Regions from separate parts of the Prochlorococcus marinus str. MIT 9313 genome, predicted to be linked through region 1. Evidence: predicted binding sites of a transcription regulator. Region 1 holds the regulator's gene; the other holds the start of a gene.
The links. The regulator NtcA, encoded in region 1, controls nitrogen genes in cyanobacteria. The targets are predictions, from matches to a motif close to GTANCNNNNGNTAC.
Positions count from the first base shown of each region.

Region 1 (16,102 bases):
CACCGTGCCTGGTACATGGCGAAAGATCAAAAACTCCTTCGCAGAGAGCCTTAGGTCATAACCAAAGGAAGAACAGCCAAAGCTGAGTACAGGCCGTTGATGCTGCTCAGGATCAAGATGTCGAATCAGTCCGGCTTGAAAGGGTTCAAGCATCCCTGCTGCGGCCTGTTCGGTGATCCAACGATCGTTTTTAAGCATTAGAAACCACGACGCAACTCAGTGACCTGATCAGCCATTGCCATCAGGATCGATGGCATGACTGAGCCAGTCAAGATGACATCCATCGAGCCGGGGCGCTGTTCCAGAGTTGATAACACATCAGCTTCATCGAGATAACCAAGAGCAATCGCCAGACCAACCTCATCCAACACCATTTGATCCAAATCACTCGCCATGATGCGATCCCGACATTCATGCCAAATGGCCTCCACGGCCTCAGGCGCGCTGGAGTCAACGGCAAGCCTTGAAGCAGGCTCAGATAGACAGCCAGGAACCGCCGGGCGCAGCCACTCAAGTCGCCCACATAGGCGCACACGCCCATCTGGGCCTTGGTCTACTCCTCCCTTGAGGAACTGAGCCACCAATACACGACTTCCCAGCCCAGCCGCTCTTAACGCCTGACTCAAGACAACAGAAAAACTGCCTCGATAGGGGGCTGTATAAACCTGAAGCTGCCCTTCAGGAGCTACCAGATGCAGCAAACGCCTATCAGCAACTACTGCCAAAGACCGACTCCCATCACTCTCCTGCGAGCGATGGTCCGTCATGCACGGATCCACGGAGCGATGACTAGGGCTCAGGCTGGCTGTCATAAAAGTCTCAATCGCCCCGACAAAACCAGCAGAAATCAAATGTAGCGGTGGAAAGCTGCTTAACAAGGCTCTTGACACTATCCATGGTGTAAAAGCACCTGTTTCTGCCAGGCTCAGTTCATCTCAACCACCAACGGCACGATGCTCACATCCCCCCAGCCACGTGCTGACGGCCGCCTTGCTGACGTGATGCGGCCCCTTCAGATCACATGGGATCCAATGGGCTTTGCCCTCAGTTCGTTAATCATCCGCACTGGTCGCACCTCAGTGCTCTGCAGTGTTTGCGTTGAAGAAGGTGTACCCCGCTGGCGCAAAGGCCAAGGCAAAGGCTGGCTCAGCGCCGAGTACCGCCTTCTGCCTGGGTCTACCCCGCAAAGACAGAACCGTGAACTGCTCAAGCTTTCCGGACGCACTCAAGAAATTCAACGCCTCATTGGCCGCAGCCTGCGCGCCGTGATCGACATGGCCGCTCTTGGGGAAACCACCCTGCGAATTGATTGTGACGTCATTCAGGCCGATGCCGGCACACGTACAGCCTCCATCACCGGCGCTTGGATTGCCTTAAAACGAGGCTGCGATCGCTTGCTGGAACAAGGGCTGCTCACGCATCAACCCGTCATCGAGCAAGTTGCTGCAGTATCCGTTGGTTTAGTGGAGAGTTATCCCCTTCTCGACCTCGACTACAGCGAAGACTCCAGGGCTGATGTGGATCTAAACGTGGTAATGGGCTCCAATGGGCACCTATTGGAGCTGCAGGGCACCGCTGAAGGGGCTCCATTCAGCCGGAATCAACTCAACGACTTGCTGAATCTGGCAGAACCCGGCCTGCAACATCTACAAGCCTTCCAACGCTCGGCATTAATGCAAGAAGACTAAAAACCGTCACCATTGCTACATGGTAGTGGAGGTCCACTCCCTAACTTCATATTTCTGCCGTTTGCTGCGCAGCCATGGCCGGCGTCATCCGCGGCTTCAGCCGTTACGCCCAGCAACCCTATGTTCAAGGGTCAGGAAGTATGGCCAACTCGCCTGCTCCACCCCAGAAAACCCTGCTGGAAGTCATCCGTGAACTGGATGGCGCCAGCAACGAAATGGTGGAGCGTTCCAAAACCATCTTCTTTCCTGGCGATCCTGCCGAAAAGGTTTATCTCATTCGACGCGGCGCGGTTCGGCTATCTCGGGTCTATGAATCTGGTGAAGAGATCACCGTGGCATTGCTGCGTGAAAACAGCCTATTTGGAGTGCTCTCTCTACTCACAGGCCATCGCTCGGACCGTTTTTATCACTCCGTAGCCTTCACCCGAGTCGAAATGATCACAGCGCCAGCCACCTCAGTTCGCCAAGCGATCGAAAACGACACCAGCGTGGGGTTACTTCTGCTGCAGGGTCTCTCAAGTCGGATCTTGCAAACCGAGACCATGATCGAGACCCTCACTCACCGCGACATGTCATCAAGGCTTGTGAGTTTCCTGCTAGTCCTCTGCCGGGATTTCGGGGTTCCAGGGGAACAAGGAATCACCATTGACCTGCGCCTCTCACATCAGTCCATCGCTGAAGCAATCGGCTCCACTCGCGTCACCATTACTCGCCTGTTGGGAGACCTGCGCAATTCAGGTCTAGTGCAAATCGATCGCAAGAAAATCACCGTTCTTGATCCGATTGCCCTTGCTAAAAAATTCAACTGATCCCCGTCCCAGTCCAGGATGGTGAAACGGGTTGACACTATTCCTGATCCCACCCGCCCATTGTCGTGACCGGCTGGCTGCTGATCCTCTCCCTACTCGTCCTCGGTGGTGTGCTCTCCACCCTTGGCGATCGACTTGGCAGCCGTGTAGGCAAAGCAAGGCTGAGCCTGTTCAATCTCAGACCGCGAAGGACAGCCGTCTTCATCACCGTTCTCACTGGCAGCCTAATTAGCGCCCTGTCCCTAGGACTGATGCTGCTGGTCAGTCGACAACTGCGAGTAGGACTTTTTGAACTGGATGACCTTCAGGCCAAACTCCAACAAAGCCGTGATGCCCTCAATTCAAGTCGGTCGGCCCAGTTCAATGCCGAGCTGGATCTCAAGCAGGCCAGGTCGGACAGCAATCAGGTTCAGAATGAACTGAAGCAAGCCAAAAAGCGAGCTACCGCCCTTCGCAACGAACTCGCACCACTACAAAAACAAAGACAACAGCTCGAGGCGGAACGAGCTCGTCTCAGTCGCGACATTTCCAAAAAAGATGCCGACATCCGCCGAACGGAAGTTGAACTAGCCAATGTTCGCAGCAGGATTAGCGCGGCTGAAAAAGAACTGAAGCAGCTCGAGACCAACCTCATTGCCTTACGTCGAGGGGATGTTGTGCTGAGCAGTGGGCAGCAACTTGCTGCAGCCACCCTGCGGCTCGATAACCCCAGCCAGGCGAAAGCCGTCATCGACCGCCTACTTCAGGAAGCAAACCTGGAGGCTTTTCGACGCGTACGTCCCGGTGAAGAAGCCAATCGACAGATCCTGCTCGTGCCACGCACCGACATCAACCGCATCGAACAGATCATCCGAAAGCCAGGCACCTGGGTGGTCTATGTGCGCTCTGCCGCAAACGTGTTGCGTGGTGAGAACGTGGTGTATGCCTTCCCGGATGCTCGCCAAAATATCAACATCGTCCGACAAGGCGAAGTTCTCGCACGAACGACTCTTGACCAAAACGAGAAGAGCAGCGAAACCGTGCGCAACCGACTTAGCCTCCTGCTTGCATCAACTCTGGCAGAGGTAAAAAGACGCGGATCCCTCAGTTCCGGACTGCAGTTCGATGGCAGTGAGATGAACCGGCTCGGCAAGGCATTACTGAACCGTTCTCAAGAGCGGATTGAGCTAGAAGCCGTGGCACTCCGCAACAGCGATACAGCCGATCCGGTAGCAGTTGTCCTGCAGCCCGTGGGTGGTCCTTGGACAAAGATTGCCGAAGACAAACCATGACAAGGCTTGTGGCCGTAGATCCTGGTCGCAATAAATGTGGATTAGTTCTTGCCGATACAGCAACAAATGCTGTGCTTGAGGGGAAAGTGGTGGCCGCAGCCGCTGTGCTCGACCTCATCATGCATTGGCAAAACCAAGCACCCTTAGCAGGCATCTTGATCGGCAACGGCACCAGCAGTGAATACTGGCAAAACCTTCTGCGGCACATTGCCCCATTGCATGTGGTCGAAGAACGTGGGAGCACACTGCGCGCCCGCCATCGCTATTGGGAGCTATGGCCCCCAAGCAACTGGCGCCGCTGGCTACCCCGAGGAATGATCCTGCCTCCCCATCATCTAGACGCCATAGCCGCAATGGTGTTGCTTGAAGACCACCTCGGGCAACAACTCCTTTGGGCCGGACCACCCAACTTCAGAATCGGGCCCTAACAGTGAACATATAATCCCCACCAGGCTCAAGGTGGTAGTCAGCCTTAACGAGGAAGCGCAATAAAGCATCCTCAATCAGTGCTCGCCCAAGAGAGGGTTCCACTTTCAGTTCACCCCGATCGAAAGCCCAGCTGAACTGCCACTGAAACCCCCCAGCGGAGACCTCCCCATCCAAGCGTTGGTCGGCAAAGCTTTGGCGGTGTACACAGAGGCGAGCCGTGGTGACAGGCAAATGACTCATCAGCAGGCAGAACAACCCTCCGGTTGAAAAGCATTGAGACGATTACCTGCCCGTTCCAACCCAAGGCACTGAATCAGATCCAAACCCATCAGCACCTCATCAAGCACTTGATCGACTAGGAGGCTCTCCTGCCGACTAAACACCCCGAGCACATGCGAGACGGTTCGAGCTCTTCGTTCCTCAGAGGTACAACCTGGAGCACCGATCCCGATCCGCAGACGACAAAAATCCTGAGTCCCCAGATGTTGAATCGCGCTGCGCAAACCATTGTGACCTCCTGCACTTCCCTGGGCGCGAAGCCGCAGTCGACCCAAAGACAAATCCATGTCATCTACAAGCACCAGCAACTGATCAACCTCCAAGCCAAACCAATCGATGGCTGCACGAATCGCCCGACCGCTTTCATTCATATAAGTTTGAGGCATCAGCAATCGAACCCTCTCTGAGCCAACCGCCACTTCCGCCATCAGTCCATGGAACTTTGTTTGCGGCCTGAAACTGACTGACTTCTGCGCAGCCAACTTATCGAGGGCCATGAAGCCGATGTTGTGACGGGTACCGACATACTTTGAGCCTGGATTACCTAGGCCTACCAATAGACGTAAACGACCCGGCCTCATACCACTCTCAGCTAGCGGGAGGGTTTTTAGCCTCCTGAGGGGTTTCACCTATTGCATTGGTGTCTTGCTGCATGGACTCTTCCGTCGCAGCCTGTTCGATGGACTCAGGTTCTGCCATCGTTTTATGAATCTCACGCTCGAATTCCTTTGAGGCTGCCTGAAAACCTTTCAAGGTTTTACCAAGCGTGCGACCAAACTCTGGAAGTCGTTTAGGTCCAAAGACAAGCAGGGCTATGGCGCCGATAACCGCCATCTCGGGGAGACCGATGCCGAACACATTCATAGGCGAGCCTCAGCCCAGCAGAGCCGAGGACAATCTATTCAAAGCTGATGCTTTGGAGAAGAAGCGACTGGTTGTAGATCTGCAAGATGGTCACCAGGAAAATCAGCAACATGAAGCCGATCCCAGCCATCACTGGGGTAGTGCCCCAACCTGGCACTACCTTGCCAGGGGCGTAGCCGGGTAGAGATTTGATCAGATTTCCCAGACGGGTGCTTTGAGCCATAACGGAGCTTCGGTCTCGGATGGTGATTAAGCATGCCTACTGTAATGGTCATAGTCCGCATACGGACTAATCCTGTCGAGAGATGTGATGGAAAACTCCTCCTCCGAGACCTACTCCCTGCTCATTGCCATGGTCACCATCACCTTCGGGCTGACCGGATACGGGCTCTACACAGCTTTTGGTCCTCCCTCAAAAGAACTCGAAGACCCCTTTGAAGAACACGAAGACTGACGATCACATCAATCGACACGCTCAAGCAATAGTTCAGCCAACTCTCCAGGCTTCAGCTCTACCGCTTCGCCGAGACAGGACTCGTGAGCGCTACCAACCCGCCAAGTCTTCCCTACGGCCCAAGACTGGCGTGTTGCACCGGCATTAAGCACGCTGAGCTTCAGCTGCCTTAATTCGGCATACGTCACAGCCAATGGAATCAGCTTTGAAGGCAGCGACGGCAATCCTGACCATGACACCTTGAGATCAGAAGGCCCCAACCAGCCCGGCTCTCGAAAAGCCAACGCTGCCTGAGGCACAGCCTCCCGACTCCAACCATCGGGAACAGGCATCAGTGCTAATCGCTGACGATGCCAACCCCGATCAGCCGAGGGATCTGGCCAGGTAGCCCCTCTAAGCAGAGAAACACCAAGCCTGTCTGGGCACACATGAACGCCCTGAGGCCCATCCAATAACACCGCAAGGCCACCGCCCGGCGCCGCCGACTCGCTCGCCAACCAGGAGATCACAGGGACCTCCCAACGTGCTTTTTCCCTAGCCGTCATAGCGTCAGCAGGCCGTTCAATGACTCCACCGCTGGTATCCGCCGCCCATCTCACCGCTGAGCAAGCCAGGGGAACCTCCAAACGCAGTAGCTCATGACTTTGACGCCAATCCACGCCTAGACGCAGCTCGAGCCAGGGGCAATCAGCTCTCAGCTGCACATCAAGGCGCAGAGCACTGCTCCCAGCCCAACCTCGCAAGACCAAGCGCGCTACAAGAGGTCCGCGCTCCACCAGCTCCATCGAACTATTCCAGTTCAGAGCCAATGGATGCTGGCGATAATCTGCCGCCAGATCCCAGGCGTCCCAAAATTCGCCACTATCGCGAAAAAGCCCCCAGATCAGAGGTCCTGCCAACTGAGGTGTCCCGTTCCGATCCCAAAGTTGCTGCAAGCCTTCGGCACCAAAATCAGCTTGCAAAAGGCCATTACTAATCCGCCAACCGCCTTGGTCAAGGGACTGAATCTGCACAACCCCACGAACAGGTAAGCCATCAACAACATCTAAGGCCTTACTGACACAACGCTGAAGCGGAACGGCTGTCACCCCTTGCTGCACAGGCAACTGCACCCAGGTTCCGCCTCCCTTGGCCTCTTGGCATGGAAGCTGCCTACCGGCGCTGCCCCATTGATCTCGTGGCAATCTCAGCACAGGCGACCAACGCTGTAGTGGCTGTAGACCCATCCAGACCCAGCACCCACCCGAAGACTCTGAATCGCATCGATCGGAGCAGGACACCCCACTGCGAAAAAGCTGCTGCAGATGCTGATCGCGGCTCCGCCTTGATTCACGACATGACGATCGCCAGACCGGCACAGCCTGCTCAAACACTTCAGGAATCGATGTGCCTGGAAGGATGTCGTGAAATTGCTGAAAGAGCAAAGGCCGCCAATCTGGCAATGAAGATGCAGAGGTTCCAGGAACGTCAGCCCTATCGCCAAGCTGGCAAGCCAGCAAAGCTATAGCCAGGTCGGCTTCCCTCAAAAGCCTTTCAAGGTGACGGTTTTGACGCTTCTGATCGGGACGGGTCGTCGCACAACCGCGATGAAGCTCCAAATAGAGCTCATCACGCCACACCGGCAAAGTCTCAGCATGAGCTTCAAGCGTCACAAGGTAAGCCCTTACTGTGCCCGGCCTCTGGGGCAAAGCCTGAGGATGATCCTCCCAAAGCTGCAGCTGCTCTAGCATTTCTGCAGTGGGGCCACCTCCATGGTCGCCAACTCCCGGAACCCACAAAGCCTCTTCAACAGCGGTAGACGCCTGCCAAGACCGCTGCTCGCGAAGCATGGCCATCGGATTCCCATCAGTGCCAATTGGCGGAAGCATCAGCGCTAGCACCTCAGCCTGGCCACGACTGCACCAACGAAACAGTCGATGCGGGAAGGGATTACTGGCATTCCAGGCCAGTTTATGGGTGCAGAACCAACGGATTCCTGTCTGGGTAGCTACCGCTGGCAAACCAGCGGCAAAGCCAAAGCTGTCTGGAAGCCAGGCCAACTGATGAGACCACTCCGGAAATGCTGATCGGCTGTACTGCTGTCCAAGCGTGAACTGTCGCCAAAGCGAAGCAGTGCTCACCAGCACACAATCAGTCTCGACCCAAGGGCCATTGATCGGCTCCCAACGACCTGCCCGACTTGCATCCTGAAGCGCAGCAAAAAGAGTTGGACGGTGATGTTCAACCCACTGATAGAGAGCTGGCGAGGAGTGGCTGAAATGGAAATCAGGAAATCGCTGCATCAGGTGCAGCACAGAGCGGAACGTGCGCTCTGCCGCCTGCCAAGTGTCAGCCACTGACCACAGCCAGGCCAAATCAAGATGGGCATGGCCGATCCAATGGATCAGCCCCGGCGGCTGCGCTGCATTGCGTAGTTGCTGTTCGACAGCCACGGTTGCCTCCTGACTGTGCGGATCCAGCTCAAGCCAAGCCTCCGGCAACACCTCTCCCACCTCTAAATAGAGCGCCAGCGCTTCAGGCAGCAGAACCTGATCTAGATCCACTGCACCGGCCCTGGGTTCCAGCACCAACTCACTGTTGATCAACGCGCCATCGTCATGAATAGGACTCCTCAACTCCAGCAAGAGTGTTAGAGGTCGCTCCCAAGGGATCGATTCAGGAAGGCTCCACCGACAAGTGGTATCGAACAGATCCCCCTCATGCACCAACACACCATCCACCCACAGCCGCATCTGATCAGCCCACCAACCCAAGACCAGCCGCAAAGAACTTGCTTGAGCTTGTCTCCAATCTTCCGGACAAAGGATCTCCTGCTGCAATTGCAGCCATACTCCGCCTCGAGGCCAGACCAATAAACCCCTTGCAACCCAGTCGGGTCGATGGATTTGAGCCCAATCATCTTGAAGCAGAGACCACCGATCACGATCCCCTACGCGATACCAACCTGGCTTGAGATCCCACCGAGAGCGACTTCGAAAAGTTTCAATCCACGCCAATCGTCGGGCTTGAAGCTGCTCCTCCATCCCTAAGTGCCCTCTATGCCCCATAAGATGTCATCGATGTACTAGAAGCTGAACGGTCTCTCCATGCTCGCCCTCAAGCTCTCCGTTTACTCGGTCGTCTTCTTCTTTATTGCGGTTTTCGTCTTCGGCTTCTTGGCCAGCGATCCTTCGAGGACACCAGCCCGTAAGGATCTCGAAGACTAAAAGCCTTTGCAAGCGAAACTTCTCGGGTCACGCAACACACTGGACTGAGGCCTGCTCATATCTTCCATCAATTATGGGAAGATCAGCTGACCCAGCTGAAGCCTATTGGCGGCGAACAGTCCCCCAACCCTTCTCATTGGGCTCTTTCTTGCGACAGGGTTAATCCCTGCTGAAGCAAATTCTCAGTCAAGCAACTCATACAAAGAAGTCACCTCCTCGCCCACCCAAACGGCTCCTATCGCAAGATCAGGGGGGCAGTTGAGGCAATCAGCAGGCCTTCAACGCCAGCCCAGCCTTCCAGAACAATCTCTCCAACCTCCCCGAGAGCTCAAACTTCGGGCTAACCGCCAACGCTATGACGCCCGACAAGAGCGTTTTATCGCTGAAGGTAACGTCAAGGCCGTTCTCAATGGAGGCGTCCTTCATGCAGACCGCATTGAGTTCGACAGCAACTTCAACACCCTTTATGCCAGGGGTAGCGTTAATTACCGCAAGGGATCTCAGTACTTCCAAGCCAGTTCCCTCCGCTACAGCCTGATTCAAAAAGAAGGGGAGCTTGAGGACGTCTATGGCGTTCTAGATCTCGACAGCGCAGCAATCGACCTTGGCCCCAATTCACTCGATGCAGCTCAGATCCCACAAAGCCCCTCAAAGCCACCACGGCGCCTAGCAATACAAGAAAGTAAAAGCCTCGGGTTCCCCACAGCTTTAGACGTTGAATTAAACAGCACCACCGCTGGAGCTATCAGCAACCAGAACGCTTCAACAACGATCTGGGATCAAAGTCTTGCCCAAAACAATCAATGGGTCCAGCTAGATCAGCCACCACAATCGTCCGAGAAATCTCGACAAGACGCAAACAACCAACCAGGCATGGCCTGTCCACCTGTGCTGCCACCGATACCAGATTGGCATCCCCATCCCTGGGCCGTAACGGCTTGGGGTGGCCAGATGATTGATTCAAATTTTGGAGACACCTTTCTCTTCAATGGCCGAATGAGGGAGGAATATCTCCTGGGCCTGGGTCTGCAGAAAAGAATCGCTCGTGCAGGCCCCTTCGCTCTTGAACTAGAAACAGACCTCTTTGCTCACCATGCCAACCAACAAGCTGGAGGAGCATTCAATCAATCAGTACCATTTGCAGACACACCTGCGCAGAGCTTTGGTGAAGGTGTGCTGGGTATAGGAGCACGGCTATGGGTGCAACCGTGGTTGAGTTTTGGCGTGATCGAGGGAATTAGCTTCAATACGGCCTATAGCAACTATGAGAAGACCTACCGCGAGAACTATGCAAAATTGCTCAACTATCTGAGCTTTGAGCTTGAAGCCGCAGTCTCACAAGAACTCTCTCTTGTGGGACGCATTCACCATCGCTCAGGAGCCTTCGGCACCTATAGCGGTGTCAAGGAAGGAAGTAATGCTTACCTTGTTGGCTTGAGATACCGCTGGGGCCAAGACAAAACTGCACCGCAGCAAGTTGACGTTCCGCCACCACTGGGTTGTCCTGACCCCGATCGTGCTAATCGAATAACTCGCCAAGGGCTCCACGAGACCCTTGAGTCGATCACCCTTGGAGAGGGTGACCCTAAAGCCCAAGCAGAAGCTCTCCCTCTTGGCACCAGACCTCCCCAAGCTGTTGCCACGCGACAAAGACTCGCCCAGACGAATTCATCGACGCTCTCTCCAGCAGAGCAAGAAGCTTTGCGCGCCAAGGCAATTGCCAAGATCGATCAACGTATTAGCAGCATCCAGTTCCAACAAGCTCTCACCATTGGATTGCAAAGAGGAAATCTGGCCTCAGCAAGGGAGGCAAGAGAAACAAATGCATATGGCGGAGTTAAAGTTTCTCAATTAAAGCAAGTAGCGCACACTAAGCTAATCACAGGATCGATCAGCCGCTGGAGGATTCAAGCCGCCAATGTCACGATCAACCCAGAGGGATGGAAAGCAGATCGCATGGGCTTCTCCAATGATCCCTACACACCTTCTCAAACGCGTATTGATGCCGAAGATGTAATTGCCACTGAAGAACCTAGTGGAGATATTGTAATCCAAAGCCGCCGCAATCGACTAATTATAGAAGATCGTTTTCCCATCCCAGTCTCCAGAACACAAACCATCAAAAAGCAGGAAGAAGTTGAGAACCGTTGGGTATTTGGCATAGACAATAATGATCGAGATGGTTTCTTTGTTGGCCGTGATCTAAAACCTATTGAGCTAACAAAGAACTACACCCTCTCCCTACAGCCTCAATTCCTTCTAGAGCGAGCCATCGACGGAGAGACAAAAAGCTACGTCGCTCCTGACAGCTCGATTGACAGCCAAAAAATAACCCAGCCAATTACGGCCGCTGATTTATTCGGCCTAGAAGCAGAACTAACTGGGAGCACTTTGGGGTGGGATGTTGATATTAATGCTGATATAAGCACCTTTAACCCCCAAAACATTGCTAATGGAAGCCGTTACTGGGGTGATCTCAAAAGGAACTTTGATATCCCCTGGATTGGCTCTTTACAGGCCAACCTTTTTGCGGCTTATCGCTACGAAGCCTGGAATGGATCCTTAGGAGAAACTGATATTTATTCAGCCTATGGTGCCTTCCTCCAAAAGGAAGGTGATTGGTCATGGGGGAAATTAAGAAACAACTTTCTCATCAGGACTGGTGTAGGCAACTATCAAGCGGAATCATTTACCAATGAAAATCTTTCAGATCTATGGCGTATCAACTTCTATGGATCTCTAAATAGTAGGTACCCAGTCTGGCGTGGCAAGCCTGCTGCCCTCACGCCAGAAGCAGCCTACCGGTATTCTCCTGTAGCTATCGTACCTGGTCTGGACTTTAGAACTAATCTAAGAGCCACATTAAGCGCTTACAGTAGTGAAATTAATACTGCTACTCAAAACACCATTACTTTTAGTGCTGGACCAACCCTGACTCTAGGAACATTCAGCAAACCTTTCCTTGACTACACACAACTTTCGCTCAGCGGCGGAATAACTCTAAAAGAAGGCGAAAGCCCATTTGAATTTGACCAAGCCGTTGACTTAGGGACATTTGGGATAGGCATCAACCAGCAAATTGCAGGCCCTTTAGTACTTAGTGCAGGCATAGGAATGAATGTAGACCCCGACTCCATTTACTACGGCGACATCATTAACTCAAACATCGAACTGCGCTGGCAACGTCGTTCCTATGACTTCGGTTTTTACTTCAACCCCTACCAAGGCATCGGTGGCTTTCGTTTCCGTCTTAATGATTTCAACTTCACAGGCACCGGCGTACCTTTTGTTCCATATACACCCATTAATCAATTCGATCAATTTGAAGATCAACTTTTCTAATCCACTTGATCAAGGAGCACCCCCATAAATCAAATGACTACCAGTTAAATCAGCCCCGGCAAACTGCATTCCTTCTGTAAGCACGTCTGGTGAGTAAGCATTGATCACCACAGCCTCACGTAAATCTGCACGCCGCAAGTCTGTCCCACTCAACTCAGTATTCGTAAGCACCGCCCCATTGAGCTGAGCATCATCCAAGCGAGCACCACTTAGATCAGCACCCTCAAGATTCGCTCCCTCAAGACGAGCACCCCGCAGATCAGCATCGCGAAGGTCTACACCAATCAAATGAGCATCACGGAGGTCTGCACCGCGCAAATCACAACTCCTACACGCTCCGAATTGGTACAACTGCTCCATCTGTGTTGTAAAAGGCTCAACATTGAGCGACACAACTGGCGCCGCAAATGCTGGAGGAGCTAACAGAACGAGCACCACAGTCCAGATATAACGGAGAGAAACCATGACCAGCTCGCTTTCTCTTTTCATAGACACGCTGCAAATAATCTGCCGCAGCAAATCACTAAAAATTCAATCTTCCGCTTCCTCAACAAACAACATTCAATGCAGAGACGCCACAAAATCATTGAGGTATGGGAGGTCTGCCATCGTGCGCTTTAGGGCTGCGTCCTGAGCCACTAACTGCGATGTGGCATCCCAACGTCCGCTAAGCAGCATCTCGCGAGGGCCAGACTCAATCTGTAAATCCCATGAACCCGCAGCACTCGTCAACTTCTGAGCCTGAAGATTGAAGCCCCAGCACTGCGACGGATCCGCTGCTACCGCCTGCTGCAAGGCATCAATCTGAGCAAAGGCGGCAGTTGCACATGGAATTCCCAGCGCTAGACAGTTGCCATAGAAGATTTCTGCAAAGCTCTGTCCAATCAGCGCACGGACACCCCAGCGCATCAAAGCTTGCGGTGCATGTTCACGACTAGAACCACAGCCAAAATTATCATTAACAACCAAGATCGAAGCACCCTGATGAACCTTCAGGTCGAAGGGATGTGAACCACCCAGTTCCAAGCGATCATCCTCAAAAACCTGATCTCCCAGCGCCTCGAAACTCACACATTTAAGAAACCTGGCTGGGATGATCCGATCCGTGTCAATGTCGTCACCACGCAACATCACGGCACGGCCCCGAACCTGGTCTATAGAGCCATGGGGGAAAGGTATAGCCTCAATCGTCATTGGTGGAAGCTTTTAGAAGGAACAGTGTTGCTGATTAGCTTGCGCACATCAGTGACCTGACCGGTAATGGCAGCAGCAGCCACCATTGCGGGGCTCATCAACAAGGTGCGGCCTCGGGACGAACCCTGACGCCCCTTGAAATTCCTGTTACTGGAACTTGCACTGATCTGACGCCCCTCAAGACGATCAGGATTCATTGCCAGACACATGGAACAGCCTGGTTCACGCCATTCAAATCCAGCCTTCCGAAAAACACCATCAAGCCCCTCTGCTTCCGCAGCCCTGGCGACTTGTTCCGATCCTGGCACCACAAAGGCCTTGATCCCTTGTGCTACATGGCGGCCCTTGGCGATAGCGGCAGCAGCCTTTAAATCACTAAGACGACCATTGGTGCAACTGCCAATAAAACAAACATCAACTGGAACCCCTTCAATCGCCATTCCCGGCTCCAAATCCATATAGCGACAAGCTTCCTCGGAGATTGGACGTTCACTTGGCTCAAGCGAATCAGCAGTCGGTACCGATTCGTCTACAGCAATGCCCTGACCGGGAGTGATGCCCCAGGTCACCATGGGCGCAATACTGGCCGCATCAAAGGTCACCTCATCATCAAAAACAGCATTTGGATCACTGGCCAAGCTCCTCCACCAGGCCACTGCCCGATGCAAAGCCTCCCCAGTAGGCGCATAAAACCGTCCTTGCAAATAGTCAAAAGTGACCCCATCAGGATTGACATATCCGCAGCGGGCGCCTCCCTCAATCGCCATATTGCAGAGGGTCATGCGTTCTTCCATAGAGAGCACATCAATGGCTGGTCCGGCGAACTCATAGGCATAGCCCACGCCAGCTTTGACCCCAAGGCTTCGGATCACATGAAGGATCAAATCCTTGGCATAAACACCGGAACCAAGCTGACCGTCGACCCAGATCCGGCGCACCTTGAGCTTGTTCATGGCAAGACTCTGACTAGCAAGCACATCCCGCACCTGGCTGGTGCCGATGCCGAACGCAATGGCGCCAAACGCCCCATGAGTGGACGTGTGTGAGTCACCACAAGCCACAGTCATGCCCGGCTGGGTCAGCCCCAACTCAGGAGCTATCACATGCACGATGCCCTGGCGGCCACTGCCAAGGCCGCAAAGAACAATCCCGTAGTTGGCACAGTTTCGTTCCAAGGTGCTGAGCATCTCCTCAGCCAAAGGGTCAGCAAACGGACGCTTCTGACTAATCGTCGGCACGATGTGATCAACAGTCGCCACGGTGCGCTCAGGGCACCGCACCGGCAAACCCTTGTCCTGCAAAGCAGCGAAAGCCTGCGGGCTGGTGACCTCATGGATCAAATGCAAACCCACAAATAACTGAGTGGATCCACCAGGCAGGTCAGCCACCCGATGGAGATCCCACACCTTGTCGTAGAGGGTGCCGGAGCTCAAGGTTCAGAGGCAGTAGCCGAAAACCTTAGCTCCCATCCAGCAGGAGCCTGCGCAGCTGATCGAGACTGCGAACCACACTCAGCTCCTGAATTGCCAACCTTCCACGACGAACACCGAACTGCACAGGGCTTGCATCACAGCCATGCGGTCCCGCTACTGCGATATGCACTAACCCCACAGGCTTGGCGTGCGTACCACCGCCAGGGCCTGCCACACCGCTCACCGCAATGGACCAATCTGCCCCCAGCCGTTGACGCGCCCCTTCAGCCATAGCCCGCACCACAGGATCCGAAACTGCACCGTGCTGATGCAAAAGGTCTGTGGATATACCCAATAGGGCTTGCTTAATGGCATTGCTGTAAGCAATGACCCCGCCAAGAAAAACCTCAGAAGCTCTCGGAACAGCAGCCAAAGCTGCACCAACGCCGCCACCTGTACAAGACTCTGCCACTACAACGGTCTCACCTCGTTGACGCAACAAATCCAGCACAACCGATGCCAAACTCTCATCATCCGAGCCGTAACAGAACAAGCCGGTGCGATGACGGAGCGCTGCATCCACTGGATCCAATAGCTGCCTGGCTTGCTCCACCGTTGCCCCTCGGGCCGTGATCCGTAGTTTCACCTCTCCCAGGCCGGCATACGGGGCCACTGTTGGATTGCCCTGCTCAAGCAAATCAGCCACCTCTTCAGCAAGCGTGGATTCAGCAATTCCTGTAAACCGCAACAGCCGACTCACAAAGATGTCAGCAAGTCCTCCGTGCTGACGCAGCCATGGCACGGCTGTCTGGGACCACATCTGCTTCATTTCAGAAGGCACACCCGGAAAGGTGAGCACAGTGAACCCCGGCCGAGGACACCAGATCATCCCCGGCGCAGTACCGGAAGGATTTGGAAGGATTTCAGCTCCACGAGGGAACAACGCCTGTTTGCGATTGCTGATTGCAGAAATGCTGCCGCCAGCAGTGAGCTTGGCCTGAATCTCGAACCAAAGTTCTGGACGTTCCTCAAGCGGCGTATCAAAAGCAGCCGCCAAAGTTTCAGTAGTCAGATCATCAGGCGTTGGTCCGAGGCCACCAGTGGTGATCAGAATCCGACTGCGATCAACAGCCTCCAAAACTGATTCTTTGAGA
Region 1 is NC_005071.1:1,937,783-1,953,884, forward strand. Features, by position in the region: gene dcd (dCTP deaminase) at 1-198, opposite strand, end outside; gene AKG35_RS09800 (cob(I)yrinic acid a,c-diamide adenosyltransferase) at 198-812, opposite strand; gene rph (ribonuclease PH) at 954-1,688, shown strand; gene ntcA (global nitrogen regulator NtcA) at 1,763-2,497, shown strand; gene AKG35_RS09815 (DUF3084 domain-containing protein) at 2,563-3,768, shown strand; gene AKG35_RS09820 (resolvase) at 3,765-4,196, shown strand; gene AKG35_RS09825 (DUF3146 family protein) at 4,180-4,437, opposite strand; gene pth (aminoacyl-tRNA hydrolase) at 4,437-5,057, opposite strand; gene AKG35_RS09835 (TatA/E family twin arginine-targeting protein translocase) at 5,065-5,340, opposite strand; gene psbH (photosystem II reaction center phosphoprotein PsbH) at 5,375-5,563, opposite strand; gene psbN (photosystem II reaction center protein PsbN) at 5,651-5,794, shown strand; gene AKG35_RS09850 (alpha-mannosidase) at 5,803-8,817, opposite strand; gene AKG35_RS12470 (photosystem II reaction center protein I) at 8,881-9,000, shown strand; gene AKG35_RS09855 (DUF3769 domain-containing protein) at 9,106-12,342, shown strand; gene AKG35_RS13040 (pentapeptide repeat-containing protein) at 12,352-12,807, opposite strand; gene AKG35_RS09865 (3-isopropylmalate dehydratase small subunit) at 12,904-13,536, opposite strand; gene leuC (3-isopropylmalate dehydratase large subunit) at 13,533-14,969, opposite strand; gene AKG35_RS09875 (competence/damage-inducible protein A) at 14,995-16,102, opposite strand, start outside.

Region 2 (16,102 bases), 420 kb from region 1:
CCTCAAGGTCTTGGGGTTGAATACCCATGGCATGGGCTAACTCCAATCGATTTGGTTGACGGCCGAAGCGATGGGAAAGCTCTCTTGAGATGCGTCGCATCTTGGAGAGTTTTTCGCTGATGTGGATGGGTAGACGGATGGTGCGGGCACTGTTGTCGATGGCCCTGGTCATCCCTTGACGAATCCACCAATAGGCGTAGGTGGAGAACTTATAACCCATGGCTGGATCGAACTTGTCGACAGCACGTTCGAGACCAATGGCTCCTTCTTGGACTAGGTCAAGGAGTTCAAGGCCCTGATTTTGATATTTTTTGGCAACGCTTACCACGAGCCGGAGGTTGGCTGACATCATGCGGTCACGGGCGCGTTTGCCCATGCGAATTTTGTGGCGTTGTCGTGGCGTTTGGTCTTGCTCTGGTAACTCCAGCAATTCCTTCATCGCTTGCACATGGTGGGCAAGCTCAATTTCCTCAGCTGCGGTCAGCAAAGGCACGCGTCCAATGCTGCTCAGGTAGAACCCGATCGCATCAGTACCCAAACGTCCACCTTGGCGATTTTGATTACGGGATGCTTGCCCGTTACGGCCAGCTCGATTCGCTGTTTCTGAACGTTGCTTAGATGTAGACGGTAATACAACTTCTGACGAAGGCGTGAGTGAAGCACCCTTCGCAGATTCCAGAGGGATCCCCATCACCCTGGCCTCCTAAATTAGATTTGCGCGGAATGTAGCACTCATAGAGCTTAGAAACTTGGTTGAAGCAAAAAGTTTTTGTTAGCCCATGAGAGCGATCAGTTGATTGGTCGCTTCTAAGTAAAAAAACTGTTTTGCATGCTGATTATTCCTTTTTAGGTAGCAAAGAGTACTTTCTCACAGTTATGGTCTCGTGAGGCATCGAGTTTCACGCTGCTGGGATGCCTTGTTGCCAAAGGTTGATCAGCTGTTGCTGTGCACGATGTTCTTCACTATTGGGATTGGGTTGGCGCTGTAAAAAGCTGCCATCGCTCTGCATATCCCATGCTTCGCGGTTGTCGTTTAGGTAGAGGTTCAGCAGTCGCTCTAGGTGTTCCTTTTGCTCTGGTTCTTCAATTGGAGTAATGGCTTCCACGCGTCTGTCTAGGTTTCGAGGCATCAAGTCTGCGCTGCCGATATAAACCTCTGGGTTGTTGTCATTGGCAAACCAGAAGATACGGGAGTGTTCCAGGAACCGGCCGATGATGCTGATCACGCTGATGTTTTCGCTGAATCCTTTTCGTCCTGGGTAGAGACAGCACATACCGCGGATGATCAGTTCGATACGAACTCCAACTTGGGAAGCTTCGTAGAGCAGGCTAATGATGGCTGGATCCACCAGAGCATTCATCTTGGCGCGGATGTGTCCGCCTCTACCTTCGCGGGCGTGTTCGATTTCGCGGAGGATGAGTGATTCCATTCCCTTGCGTAGGGTGACAGGTGCCACCAGCAGTCGACGGAAGCTTTGTTGCTTTGAAAAGCCAGTGAGATAATTGAATAGCTCGACTAGATCTTGGCTGAGTTCCGGTCTTGCAGAGAGCAGACCAAGATCGGTATAGAGACGTGATGTCTTCGAGTTGTAGTTCCCTGTGCCGATGTGCACGTAGCTGCGTAGGCGCTCTTTTTCTTTGCGAACGACCAAGATGGTTTTTGTGTGGGTTTTTAGTCCTAAAACGCCATAGACAACGTGAACGCCAGATCGTTCTAGATGACGGGCCCATTGAATATTGTTGCCTTCATCGAAGCGTGCCTTGAGTTCAACCAGAGCCATGACCTGCTTTCCGTGTTCGGCTGCACGAATCAGGGCCGCAATGATTGGGGAATCCTTAGATGTCCGATAGAGCGTGATCTTGATTCCCATGACTAGGGGATCGTCTGCTGCCTGATTGATGAATTCCTCTACAGAGGTCGCGAACAGTTCGTATGGGTGGTGAAGGAGAATGTCTTTGCGGCGAATCACCGAGAAGATGCTTTTGAATTCTTCTTCTTTGATTGATTCGTCTTCAAGCATTCTGCGCTGGCTGCGGGAGAGAACTTTGGCGGTCAGGCCAATGTGGGGTTGGTCTTTGAGTTGTTCCAGAGGTAAACGCATGAGACCGAATAGATCATCGAGGCCTAGTAGTCCCTCGATGCGATAAAGGTCTTTTTCTTCAACAGCCATACCTTCAATCAGCATCTCAACGACTCTCTGGGGCATTTCGTTTGTCACTTCGAGTCTCACCACTTCTCCGCCCATCCGCCGCTTATGCAGGCCTTGTTCCATGGCGCTCATGAGATCGTCGGCTTCTAGGTCCCTGAGTTCAAGGTCGGCATCGCGGGTGACTCGGAAGAAGTAGTGCTCTTCAATCTTCATCCCGGGGAAGAGCAATTTGAGGTTGAAGGCCACCACTTGCTCCAATGGAACTGCTGTGTGAACTGGTTTGGGATTGATGCCACTTAGATCAGGAGGTATCTCTACAAACCGAGGGATCGTTTTTTGTGGAATCTTGACCCGGGCGAATTGTTGTTGGCCTGTTTCCGGATCGAGGATCAGGGTCGCAATGTTGAGGCTGAGATTGCTAACGAAAGGGAAGGGATGGGCTTGATCCACGGCTAGTGGTGTCAGCACCGGGAAAATGGCTGTTTGGAAATAATTGTCAATCCAGAGGCGTTCTTTTGGATTGAGTTGCTCATAGTCGAGTAGGTGAACACCATGCTCGACTAGCTGGTTTTTGAGGTGTTTACGGTAGTGATCTTGTTGTTGCTCGATGAGAGGAACAAGGTGATCTCGGATCGTGAGGAGCTGCTGAAGAGGGGTTAGACCGTCTGCGCTGGTTTTGGTAATGCCGGCTTCCACTTGTGCTTTGAGGGAGGCCACGCGAACCATGAAGAATTCGTCGAGGTTGTTGCTGAAGATGGCACTGAACTTGGCTTGTTCCAGCAGCGGGGTGCGCGTATCCAGTGCCTGAGCAAGGACCCTTTCGTTGAAGGAGATCCAGCTGAGCTCTCGGTTGATGTAGTGCTCCGAAGCTACTGCTGGATTACTCATTGAATGCCAGTTTGTTGATCCACTATCCAGGCAAAGTAGCAATCATGATTGTTTGATTGTTGTGTTACTTGTGCTTGCAGGTGGGCCTCCTGCAACAAGGGCAACAACTCCCGTTAGTACGAGGATGGCCAGCCAGAAGGGACTGCGAGGGCCTATTTGGTCGTAGGCGAATCCTGCAGCCGCTGCCCCAAGGAAGGTCCCTAGACTCTGCAGGCCTTGAAGGCTACCGAGTACTGCCCCTTGGCCTGCGTTGTCGAGGCGTCTCGAGACGAGGGCTCTCAAGCATGGCACTACTAGACCTGTGCCAAGGGCTAGTACCGATACGGCAGTGAATACAACAGAAATCGAATTCTGCTGACTGGCCATGGGCAATAGCAGACAGCCTGCAATGACGAAGCCAACGCCAGCAATGGTGAGCCGCCATTCGCCGAAGGATTTAACCAGTGGACCGATGAGCAGCCCTTGAACCACCATTGCGATCACGCCTACAACTGCAAAGGTCAGGCCCGCTAAACCGACTGTCCATGAAAAGGCTTGCTTCAGGTAAAGCACCAGCACAGCTGTGAAACCGTTGAATGCCATGAAGAACAGGAAGAAGGCGAAACAAAGGCGGCTTACTAATGGATTGGCAAAGATCTGTGCTAGCTGGGTGATCGGGTTGAGTTGTCTTTTGCTTGGTAGGGAATTGCGAGCTGCTGGCGGGTGTGTTTCGGGAAGGATATAGATCACAAGAAGCAGGTTCGCGACGGCGAAGGCTGTGGCGGCTATCCCGGGTAGAGCAATATTGATCTCTGCTAAGCGGCCACCGATATAAGGGCCCAAGATGAACCCGAGGCCGAATGCAACGCCAATCAGGCCGAATGCCTTTGCTCGGCTCTCAGGTGTTGAGATGTCGGCAAGCACTGCTGTGGCGCTACTTGCTGTTCCACCGCTAACGCCATCGATGATTCTTGCTGAGAAGAGAAGGATCAGGGGAACAATGCCGATCCAAGCGGCTGGAAGTATGTTCCAGTCAATCCATACTGTGATAGCGAATAAGCCAAGGCCTACTACTGAGCCAGCAACGCAAGCGGTTAAAATTGGTTTGCGGCCAAAACGATCACTGAGAGCTCCAATTAGGGGAGCCACGACGAATTGAGCCAATGCATAAGTACCTCCAAGTAGCCCCAGGATTGTGCCGCTGTCTGTGAAGCGTCCTGGGAGGTATGGAAGTAATGGCAGTAAGAGGGTTTCACCTAGGCGATCGTTCAACAGAGTGACAAAGGCACAGAGAAAGATGGGAATCTGTGGTCGGCGCAATTGGGAATGAGTCAGGATGAATGTCACGATCCCATAGAGACTTGACGCCATTGATCTAAATGGCAGGCTCTTGTGACTTGTCGCCGCTTAAGACCCCTTACAAAAACTGATCATTTTGTTGTCAGGGAGATTTATGCCGATGCGATTGAATCTCAAGGGGGAGGCTTGTATTCCCCTGTTCAGATCAGTGCTTGGGCAGCCTTGGCTTGGTTACCAGGAGTTCTGGATCGGCCACTGATTGAAGGACGAGGTTGGTTGAGTCTTGAGAACGACGAGGTTGAGGCTTTCGCTCTTCGTTATCCCTCTGATCGTTTGGCGTTGCTGTATTGCCGGGGCCGGTCTGCTCGTTGTGGCCATGCCACTGCGTTGCTTGAACAGGTAGAAGCTGAAGCCTTGCAGGAAGGAGAGCTAATCTTGGTGACGGAAGCCAGTTTGTGTAGTCACCCTTTGCTGTTGAAGTGGGGCTGGATTGAAATGTCTAAGGAAGTGATTCAGATCGGAGGTGTGAGTTTCGATCGTTATCGCATGGCGAAAAACCTACAGGCTCGCTTCAAATGATGGTTTCTCTCCAAGCAATGAGCTGCTCAAGCGTGGTTTGGGCTAAGCCTGATTGCAGACACTTTTCAGCATGAGCGATACCTTCATCGAGGTTGTCGGCTAGGCCAGCTAACCATAGGTAGGTACCAGCATTCCAGAGGAGGGGCTGACTTAATGGCCCGCGATTGTGCAGAGCTTCCATTGCCTGCTCGCTCCACTCCGTCAGGTTGCTCCACTCAACGTCTTGGCTAAAGCAGCCATGGTTACGGGGGTGGAGGATGAGTCGTTCTGGCTTGCCATTTTGAACTCGGGATGTGATGCAAGCTCGACTGATGGGAAGGTCTGTGCTTCCTTCGAGCCCTTTCACAGTCACGAGATTTGTTTCACCTGCTAGCGCAAGGGCTTTCCAGGCCCGCTCTTCTGTGGGGGGATGCACGAAGCCGCTGACGAGCAAATGCTTTCCTTGATGTGCTGTCCAAAGCAGCTCCAAACTGGCCACAGGCGGTCGCTTGCCGATGTCGTCGCGATAACTGATCAAGCTTTCGGCTAGCGGGAAGTGATCTGGCTGGTAAATCAGTGCCAGACCATGTTGTTGAAAGCCAGCTTCTAGGTTTGCTATTGATAGGCCTTGGAGTTGTAGCCCTAAGGCTTTGAATAACTCTTCTGTGGTGACGCCATATTTGATTGGCATACGCTGCCCCCCTTGCAAGACGACGGGTTGACCAGCGTTGAGTAGGACCAGTGCTGTGAGCGGATAAATCGGGGCTGTTCGCTTGCGGCCGTCGAATGGCATGCCAAAGCAAATGGGTCGTTTCTGGCCATTGGCTGATTTCAGTTTGGGTCCAAGCACTCTGTATGTATCGAGCATGCCGGCGAGTTCCTGGGGCTCGGGTCGACGAATGCGATGGGCGATGAGGAAGGCGCCAATTTGAGCAGGGCTGGCTTGGGCTGTAAGGATGAGATGCAAGGCATCAGCCGATTCTTCACGGCTCATGCCACGACTGGTTTGCTCTCCACTTCCCACCTTCCTGAGGTGGGCTTTGAAGCGTTCACGGCCGGATAATTCGGGGCATGTGGTCACGATTGATTGCCGGAACTCATTGGATCTTTCTGTAGTCATGTAGCTGCGTGGAGTAGCGATTAAGACATCCTTGTGACATGTCTGCTTGGCATAGGTTTAATTGGCTCTGTTGGGCTTTAGGAATCACTTCAACGATAAAGCGAGGCTGTTTGCATTTCAGCGTAGTTATATTTTTAAGTGCAAGGTTCGAATCTGCAAAGTTTTTTACGCTGGGGTATTGATCAACGTTGAGACTAGTTTTATGCTATTTTTTATTTGATTATTGGGCTTTTGATTGCAAGGGTTCGGCATGCATCTTGCATAGAAGATTCATCTAACAGTAAGAGTGCTTTTTGTGGCACCGTAGTTCTGCTTTTCAGTAGTTGATTGGTGTCAATGAAATGAATCATCAGATACGATTGCTTTTGCTTGGATTGCAGTTTTCATTTATTGCCATCATCCTCTTTTTGATTCAATAACCCATATTGGCGTATCAGTTGGCTATGGATTTATTGCCATGATCTGTATTGCTGAGCAAGTTGTTTTTTGGCTAGGTCTCGATGGAGATCAGTCGGCAGACTTTGGCTGAGCTTGAACAGGTTTGATTGACTGCTGGATGTGCCGATGCAGCCCAGGGCTAGTAATGCTGCTCGTGTTGTCGCTTCGGAACCTTTTCTTGCCACTTCGGCAATGCGGTTGCTGATGTCGACACCATCGCGTCGTTGCAGAATTCGAATGGTGCTTAACACCACTGGATCGCGTATGTCGTTGAGGAGGTCGTCAAGGAGGTTCAGCAGCTCGTCATCGCTGAGTTGGTATGCCTTGAAGTTCAACAACTCCAGACCAGCCATGCGCATTGCTTGGGAAGGTTCTCTGAAAATCCTTTTTATCAGCAAAGTTGGCACGATTGCTCCCCAGCAAGCCATTGCTTGTAGTACCTCGAGCTCCAGTTCTTCTTGATCACCAAGTTGTTGGATGAGCCAGTCTCGAGCCTCAGGTTGATGGCAGAGGCCCGCTGCATGGATGAGTTCAGACTGCTTACCATGTTGCTTAAGCAGGGTTTTTAATATTCCCCAGCCATCATTACCAAGCAAGCCCAGTCTTTCGGCTAAGGCTTTACGTAGATCAGCAGAAAGGCTGGGGCAGTAAACATTCCCCAGCCAGTCTGGTTCTAGAGGAGCCTTGCCTACTTTATTGAGACGTTCCCAGAGAACGGCTTCATCGAAGCTCATGAATGTTCTAGATCAGCGTGCGCCTAGTTCGGCGGCGAGTTCACGTTCCAGCTTCTCATCGTGAACCGTCGGCAGTACGTTGCTCATTTGGGTGCGATGGGTGCTGTAGAAGAGCATGCCGATAAACACCATCCCGCCAATGATGTTGCCGAGGGTGACTGGAATGAAGTTCCAAACGATTACCTGGCCAAAAGAAACTCCTGAACCAAGCATGGGTCCGGCGGTGTGCAGGAACATGTTCACCACGATGTGCTCCATTCCCATGGTTTGGAATGCTGTGATCGGCAGCCAGCAGGCCAGGATCTTTCCTGGAACGCTCTTGCTTACCAAGGCCATCGTGACCCCAAGACAAACCAGCCAGTTGGCAATCATGCCGCGTAGGAACGCGAGGAAGAAACCAGTGCTGCCTAGGTCTTGATATTTGGCCACGACATTGGCCTTATTGAGTGCCATGATCTTGGCGGCAATCACGGCCCAACCTTTGCCCCCATCGGCTGCCGCAAGTGGCTCAACTGTGCCTGCGCTGGTCAGGCTTGTGGCGAGTAATAGAGCCACCAATGCACAGCCGATGAAATTGCCAATCCAAACCCATATCCAGTTGCGGAAGGTTGCTTGCCATGTGCTTTTCCCTGCCCAGGTTGCCATTGGCAATAAGGCGAAGTTGCCTGTGACTAGCTCCATGCCGAAGAGCACGATGCTGGCAAACCCAAAGGGGAAGAGAACGGAGCCTAGAAATGGCATTCCAGACTGGACTCCTACGGTGATGGCTAAGCAGGTGGCTAGGCCAAGAATCGCTCCTGAATAGAAACCACGTACCAGCAGATTTTTAATGCTGACACTGGATTTTTTTCCGCCGGCAGTAATCATGCCGTCGACGAGTTCATTGGGCAGGACGTAGTCCATTTGGGATGTGTTCACATCCATGGCAGTTCTCGTTGGGGTGGGGTGTTGAAGGAAGGAATTAAGGGTTTCAGCCGCTGATTCGGTTCATCAGGCGTGAGAAGACATCTTGGCCACCTTCTTTTTGATTGATTGCAGGCTTGTCGTGACCGCTGTTGCTTAACCAGTTGACAAAGCGAGAGAAAAGATCACGTGCTTGGGAAGTCGATTGCATGGTGTGGCTTGATAGGTGATTGATCTAAGAACGGTGGTTTAGCGATCGCAGCTCAAGGGGATGGGCTGCTGTTTTCGCCTAAATTGCTGAACCAGTTCATGAAGTTTGAGAAAGGGTCGCTGTTTTGCTTCGGTTGGCTACGAGGTTGAGCACCGAAGCGTTCGATCAGTAATTCCCGCAGAACGTCTTTCAGTTCGCTGCCAGGAATGCCTTTGCGATGCAGTGTTCCGATTTGGGCATCCGGCCCTTGCCTGCCTTCAAGGCTGAGGTCATAGGCCTCAACCATGCCTTGGCCCCCGTTCGGTGCACGGGCTTTGGTTCCTGTGAGGCCGATTGCGCCCATGTAGGCCTGGCCACAGCTGTTGGGACAGCCAGTCCAATGGACTTTTATTTCCTCAGGGAGGATGAGTTCTGCATCCAGTTCATGTGCCATTGCCATGGCCTGATCTTTGGTGTTTGTAAGGGCGAAGCTGCAGTACGTATTTCCTGTGCAGGAGACAGTGCCGGCGGCAATGGAACCGGGCTCAAGTGGAAAACGCTGTAGCAGTGGATCAGCTTGAAATTTGTCGAGGTTGGTAGTTGATAGCCCCACCAAAATGATGTTCTGGTCTTCTGTAAGACGAATTTCACCACTGCCATAGTTAAGACTGGCGCTAGCAAGATCCTGAAGATCTTCTGCGTTTAATCGTCCAACCGGTACATGCATGCCGGCGTAGTGAAGCCCTGTTTGTTTCTGAGGGTGGATTCCGTAAAAAGAGCGTGGCTTGTCTTCAAATACAGAACCGGGATCAGGTGTTAGCGGTCCAAATTTTTCCACCACCATGGTGCGAAACGCTTCGATGCCCACGCTGTCGAGGTACATGCGAAACCTGCCCTTAGGGCGATTGTTGCGCTCACCGTTATCTCGCCATAACGTTAGAATAGTGCCGGTGAGCCGACAGATTTCATTGGGTTTAACCCAGGCATTTAAAGGCAGCGCATAGTCATTCATCTGCGAGGAGAGGATCCCTCCGAGCCAGACGCCGAAACCCATCACCCCATCGTGTTCCACTGGATGGAAGATGATGTCGTTATGGAGCAGGAAATTATCGCGGGCCCCTGCAACTGCCGTATTCCATTTGCGGGGAAGGTTGGAGAATTCATGGTTTCCCTTTCCTTGATTCGTCAGGAAATTTTGTAGTTCAGTTGTGTATGGGCGAGTATCAACAATTTCAAGAGGGTCAATCCCAGCCAGTGGATTTCCTGTGACATTGCGTGGGTTATCAAAACCTGATTGGATTGTGTTGAGACCTGCCTCTTCAAGACGTTTGAGGATTTCGGGAAGATCACTCAGTAAAACACCACGAAGCTGTAGGTTTTGGCGTGTTGTGATGTCGCAACTGCCGTCTTCTCCGTAGCGACCCACGATTGAGGCCACTACTTTTATTTGGTGGCTATTGAGAACACCATTGGGTATCCTTAGCCGTAGCATGAACTTGCCAGGGGTTTTGGGTCGCCAGAACATTCCATACCATTTCAGGCGCAGTTCGAGGTCTGTTTTATCGACCTGTTCCCAACCGAGCTGAGCAAAGTTTTCAAGTTCATCACCAACATCTAAGCCATCTTTAAAAGCTTTATTTTGCTCAATTTTGTTGAGCTTCTTTCCTTGTAGAAATTGTTTCGCAGGAGAGCTAATAACCATGAAATTTTGTTGAAATTAAACTTGAAAAGAAGTGATCATGTTGTTTAAATTTTATTCGCGCATTCGATAGCCATGGTTTTTAGGCCCTGCCATTATTGAAGCAAGGGTAAGTTGCGAATGGAGTCATTAAGCCTGATGGAAGAGGGTATTGGCGGTATCAGATTGAACAAAACTGAGCATTTGTGTGAAATTCAAGAATTGGTGTCTTTGTGTACATTCTGAACCCGGCTGATGTTGGCAACTAGAGGTGTTGAGGAGTGAGGCCAGGCTGCGAATGGAGTCATTAAGCCTGATGGAAGAGGGTATTGGCGGTATCAGATTGAACAAAACTGAGCATTTGTGTGAAATTCAAGAATTGGTGTCTTTGTGTACATTCTGAACCCGGCTGATGTTGGCAACTAGAGGTGTTGAGGAGTGAGGCCAGGCTGCGAATGGAGTCATTAAGCCTGATGGAAGAGGGTATTGGCGGTATCAGATTGAACAAAACTGAGCATTTGTGTGAAATTCAAAATTTGGTGTTTATCGATACATCTAGGTGCACAAGTTTTTTTCTTTATGGCTGCTGTGTATAAATTTTAAGTGATTTCAGTATTGGCGGCCTATCTCTCCCAACCAGCGGATTGTGCCTTGTCTGAGCATTTTCCACACACGGTTCATGGCAGCTAAATCCCTTTCGAAGTCACTGTTAAAGCGTTTTGAGCGGGTTGCACCCTGTCTGCCTTGGCGACCACTCGTCCTCAACCGAGTTTGCGACTGTGTTCGATAGCGACGGGATGTCATGGTTGCAGTCGACTATTAAGACTGGAATGACTTCACCAGTTTCGGATGTCTTAGATCCGTGGCCGTTGTTACGAAAGCATGAGGAGGTTGGTTGTAAGCGCGCTTTGCGTTTGATCGTGCATGGCCGTGCTGGTGGATATGTTCCTTCTTGTGTGCGTTCTTTTGCTCTGCAGGTCGCGCAACTTCGTGGCACACCTGTGCTGGTAGAGGCCTTAACGGCTACTGATCGCCATGAGCAGAGTGCAGATCCTATTTGGCTGGTTCCTTTGTTGCTGCTGCCTGGTTCTCATGTTCGAGAGGATGTGCCGTTGATTCGTCAGCGACTTCAGCAACAGGGTGTGAACACCAGGTTGGTGCCTTTCTTGGGTGCCTGGCCCTCTTGGTGGCGATTGTTACAGGAGTGGGTGCAGCATCATGATTGTCGTGATGGCTCTCTTGTTTTGGTTCACCATCCCCTTCGCCAGGGTGTTGCTCATCGCTATTTAAGTTTGCTGCAGCAGCGGCTGGCGTTGCCCATGTTGTCCTGGGACGATTGGCATGCTGATGTCGCTTCAGCGAAGGAGGCATCCACGCCTCTTTTTCTCGCCTTGGCGCCAATCCAGATTACGCAGACGCTGCGCGATTGTGGGGTGATGACTTCCCTACTTGAGATTGAGTTATTTCGATTGGGTTTGATTGATTTGCTGGCTGCATTGCCATGAGCTCTTTGGACTTTGGCACTGTGTATTTGGTGGGTGCAGGCCCTGGTGATCCTGATTTGCTCACACTGAAGGCTTATCGTCTGCTTCGCCAGTGCGGAGCCTTGGTTCACGATGCTCTGGTGCCTAAGGAAGTACTCGAGTTAGTGCCCGAGTCTTGTGAACGGCATTTTGTTGGTAAACGTCGAGAACGTCATTGGGTTCCACAGTCCAAGACAAATGAGTTGCTTGTTGAATTGGCTCAGAGTCATTCCTGTGTAGTACGCCTAAAAGGTGGTGATCCTTTTTTGTTTGGGCGGGGTGGTGAGGAGGCCGCCTATTTGCAGAGTCATGGGGTATCGGTGGAGGTGGTCCCTGGGATTACAGCGGGGATGGCTGCGCCGGCCTATGTGGGTATTCCTCTGACCCATCGTTGTGGTGGTAGTTCTGTCACCTTTGTGACAGGTCACGAGAAGATCGACAAACAGCGCCCTTCTGTGAATTGGAAGGATCTTGCTAGCGCAAGTGACAGCCTGGTGATTTATATGGGTTTGCATAACCTTGCTTATATCGTCGAAGAGTTGATTGCCGGTGGACTCGATCCAGCTACGTCCGCAGCAATCATTCAACAGGGCACTGTCGTAGGTCAGCGCTACCTCAAAGCTCCCTTGGAACAGTTGGTTCAAAGGGTGCAGAGCGAAGGGTTTGCAGCGCCGTCGATTGTGATTGTGGGTGCAGTAGTTGATGAACAGGTTGCAGAGTGTGCTCCTCAGCCGGCTGAGGTTGTGATGCCGATCAAGTCTTGATCTATTACTTAGCAACCTAAAGGTAGATGTTGAATTTAGCGTTTAAAGTAGGAGATATCGCTGGGCCATTGGCAGTTCTTCTGCGGGGTCGCATGTGAGTAAATCGCCGTCGGCGAACACCTCGTAAGTTTGTGGATCTACCTCTACTTTTGGTAGTGAATTGTTGTTGTGCATTTCTGCTTTGCCGATCGTGCGGGTGTTCAGAACGGGAATGCAGGCACGTTGCAGCCCCAGCTTGTTGGGAAGATCTGTTTCGATGGCCGCTTGGCTCAGGAAGGTGAGGCAGCTGGGGGCAAGGGCTTTGCCGAATGCTGCAAACATTGGTCTGCCATGGACTGGTCCAGGTGTTGGAATCGAGGCATTAGCATCGCCCATTTGCGCCCAGATGATTGACCCGCCCTTGATGACAAGTTCTGGCCGCACGCCGAAGAAGCCTGGCTTCCAGAGCACCAGGTCTGCCAGTTTGCCTACCTCTACTGAGCCAACATGGTTGTCAATGCCGTGGGCAATGGCGGGGTTGATCGTTACTTTGGCGATGTAGCGCTTTATGCGGTTGTTGTCGTTACGACTGCCACGTGGATTGGCAGCATCTTCTGGCAGAGGGCCTCTCTGAACTTTCATCTTGTGAGCGGTCTGGAATGTTCTGGTAATCACCTCTCCGACTCGTCCCATCGCTTGGGAATCACTGGCAATGATGCTGAAGGCACCGAGGTCGTGGAGAATATCTTCCGCAGCGATCGTTTCGCGACGGATGCGCGATTCGGCAAAGGCCACATCTTCAGGAATCGCTGGATCTAGGTGGTGGCAAACCATGAGCATGTCGAGGTGCTCTTCCAGGGTGTTGCGGGTGTAAGGCCGGGTTGGATTTGTGGAGCTGGGCAGCACGTTGCTTTCACCACAGATACGGATGATGTCTGGTGCATGGCCTCCACCGGCCCCTTCGGTATGGAAGGTGTGGATGGTGCGTCCGCCGATGGCTCGGATTGTGTCTTCTACAAAACCTGCTTCATTGAGCGTGTCTGTGTGGATGCAGACCTGGACATCAAAGCGATCGGCTACCGAAAGACAGCAGTCAATAGCTGCTGGAGTGGTACCCCAGTCTTCGTGGAGTTTGAGGCCGCAGGCACCGGCTAGTACTTGCTCCTCGAGAGCTTCAGCTGTACTGGCATTGCCTTTACCAAAGAAGCCAAGATTCATCGGCAAGCCTTCGGCTGCTTGCAGCATGCGGCTGATGTGAAAGGCGCCAGGTGTACAGGTAGTGGCATTGGTGCCTGTTGCCGGACCTGTACCACCACCGAGCATGGTGGTAACGCCGCTAGCCAGGGCAGTCTCGATTTGCTGTGGGCAAATGAAATGGATGTGGCTATCGATGGCGCCGGCGGTCACGATGTGACCCTCTCCAGCAATGGCTTCAGTGCCTGGGCCGATCACAATGTCAATCCCGTCAGTGATGTCGGGATTGCCAGCCTTGCCGATGGCAACGATCCGTCCGTCTCTTAGGCCGATATCTGCTTTGACGATCCCCCACCAGTCGAGGATCAGGGCATTGGTGATCACGGTGTCAACAGCACCATTGGCGCGGGATTGCTGGGATTGCCCCATGCCGTCGCGGATCACTTTCCCTCCACCGAATTTGACTTCTTCGCCGTAGGTGGTGAAATCGCGTTCCACCTCCAGGATCAACTCGGTGTCTGCTAGGCGTATGCGGTCACCTGTGGTGGGGCCGTAGGTTTCGGCGTAGGCCTGGCGATCGATCCGGTAGGCCATAGCAATGCAGCGAAAGGGACGAGGTGTAGAAGCAGTTCAGTCGAGGGGTCCGTTGACCAGACCGTTGAAACCAAAAACCTTGCGGTGACCAGCAAGGGCAACCAGGCGCACGTCACGTTCGTCGCCGGGTTCGAAGCGGATCGCTGTTCCAGCAGGGATGTCCAATCGGTGCCCCCGTGCAGCATCACGATCGAAGTGCAGAGCTGTATTGGTCTCGAAAAAGTGAAAGTGGGAGCCAACTTGGATCGGTCGATCGCCACTATTGGCCACGCGCAGGGTGAGGGTTGGCCGGTTGCTGTTGAGTTCAAGCGTGCCCGGTTCAGGAATCAGTTCACCGGGGATTAGCGGAGGCATGGGGATTTTTTAGCGGATGGGGTCGTGGAGGGTGACCAATTTGGTGCCGTCCTTAAAGACGGCTTCGATTTGCACCTCCGGGATCAGTTCGGGAACACCATCCATCACCTGATCGCGACGCAGCCAGGTGCTGCCTTCGGCCATCAGCTCCGCGACGGATTGGCCGTCACGAGCGCCTTCGATGACAAGGAAGCTGAGCCAGGCCACGGCTTCGGGGTGGTTGAGCCGCAGGCCGCGGTTGAGGCGTCGTTCTGCAAGCAGGGCAGCGGTGACGATCAGGAGTTTGTCTTTTTCCTGGGGGCTGAGGTGCATGGAAGCCAGGATTTCATTTCAGTGTGGCGAGGCAGAAGGCGATTGATGGTCCTTTGTGAACCTTTCGTTTGAGAACGTTCCCTCTTCTTGCAGGGGCCATTCTCGTGGAGGTTGAGGAGTGCTTAGCCGCCGTAGCTGGCGTGTGCGGGCCCAGAGGCGGGAAAACCATTGGCGCGCGGCTTGGCTTGATGGCCCTATATATCGGGCCACTAAGCCTTGATCGAGACCACCACAAGCCATGGACCCTTCTAGGTTTGCGCGATCTGTTCGACAGTTCCGCAGAAGTATCTCCATCACGTCGGCAGTCAGAGGATGCGGTGCGGCCCAAACAAAAGATCCGAACACGGGCTGTGTCCCCATGCCGTGCAAACTCTGCAGCACTTCGCTGTTGAGCTCGAGTTGATCGACTAGTTCCCATTGACGACCAATCGGGGTTTGTCGGCAGATCTCCAGGCTTGACCTCCAGGCGCCTTCGTTCAGTGTTTCTCCAGCAGCTGTGCGACCTAGGCGCACCACTTCGGCGCAGAGAAAACTGGCTTTTGGTTGCAGTTCGACTTGCATCCGTTGCTTGTAGAGGCCTCCTTGAAAAACCACGAGCTCTTGGGGTAACCATTCCAGATCAGCATTGGTTTCTAGTTCGAAGTGACACTCTTGACTTGCCCAGCGGCCTTTGGGGTGTTGTTTGGAGCGGCCTACGGAGCCATAGACCTTCTGGGCAGCCACACTCGTGACCAGGCCGCGGCTGTCTGCTCCAGCTTTGACATTCACACTGAGCTGATCTCCTCCGACCAAACCCCCTGCGGTGTGAAGTAAGGGCAGTTGACAGCGGCCGTCGTGATCAAGATTGGCACGCTGAATCTTGAATGGAGCCGTGCATTGGCTCTGATGCACGGTGAGCTGGGATTGAAGATCGTCTGTCGCAGTTTTGCTGATCAGTTGCAAGGAACATTGGCCGTGCCAGGGTCTATCGCCAGTCATCGGAGCACGCTGTGATCGAGCACGGTTTAACTCTTTAGCAATACTCACGGATGGAGCAGTTGCCGTTTGGCAGGCTTATGGTCATGAGCTTGGTCGATTTTCCTTCTCTCGATACTGTTCCGGTGCTCACCCGCAGGCTTGATGCTGTTGGGGTTGAGGCTTGTATGGAATTGCCTCTCACTGCTGAAGAACGCACACGTTTGCGAGGGCTGCGATGCACGGCTTGTGGTCAGTCCGTCTTATTGCTTATTGCAATTGCCGCGGCAGGGCCCATTGCAGCCTGGAGAAAGTTTGGCTGCGGCGGAAGGGCCTGTTTTGGTGAGGGTGGTCGCTGCTCCTGAGAAACTGTTGGTGGTTAGGGCTCCTTCAGAACTGGCTCTGCTTGAGGCGGCTTATCACTTGGGTAATCGTCACGTGGCACTAGAGCTACGCACGCAGCAGCTGCGTTTGCTAGATGATCCTGTCTT
Region 2 is NC_005071.1:2,358,998-2,375,099, reverse strand. Features, by position in the region: gene AKG35_RS11975 (RpoD/SigA family RNA polymerase sigma factor) at 1-691, opposite strand, end outside; gene ppk1 (polyphosphate kinase 1) at 900-3,038, opposite strand; gene AKG35_RS11965 (tetracycline resistance MFS efflux pump) at 3,081-4,388, opposite strand; gene AKG35_RS11960 (GNAT family N-acetyltransferase) at 4,410-4,895, shown strand; gene AKG35_RS11955 (anthranilate phosphoribosyltransferase family protein) at 4,888-5,994, opposite strand; gene AKG35_RS11950 (hypothetical protein) at 6,444-7,166, opposite strand; gene AKG35_RS11945 (formate/nitrite transporter family protein) at 7,179-8,069, opposite strand; gene AKG35_RS11940 (hypothetical protein) at 8,137-8,280, opposite strand; gene AKG35_RS11935 (ferredoxin--nitrite reductase) at 8,333-9,961, opposite strand; gene AKG35_RS11930 (CbiX/SirB N-terminal domain-containing protein) at 10,657-11,442, shown strand; gene cobA (uroporphyrinogen-III C-methyltransferase) at 11,439-12,224, shown strand; gene ureC (urease subunit alpha) at 12,267-13,991, opposite strand; gene AKG35_RS11915 (urease subunit beta) at 14,028-14,345, opposite strand; gene AKG35_RS11910 (urease subunit gamma) at 14,355-14,657, opposite strand; gene AKG35_RS11905 (urease accessory protein UreD) at 14,676-15,635, opposite strand; partial or broken gene ureE (urease accessory protein UreE) at 15,686-16,102, shown strand, end outside.
Region 2: the regulator NtcA is predicted to act here: its motif matches at 6,008-6,021, upstream of AKG35_RS11955 (anthranilate phosphoribosyltransferase family protein).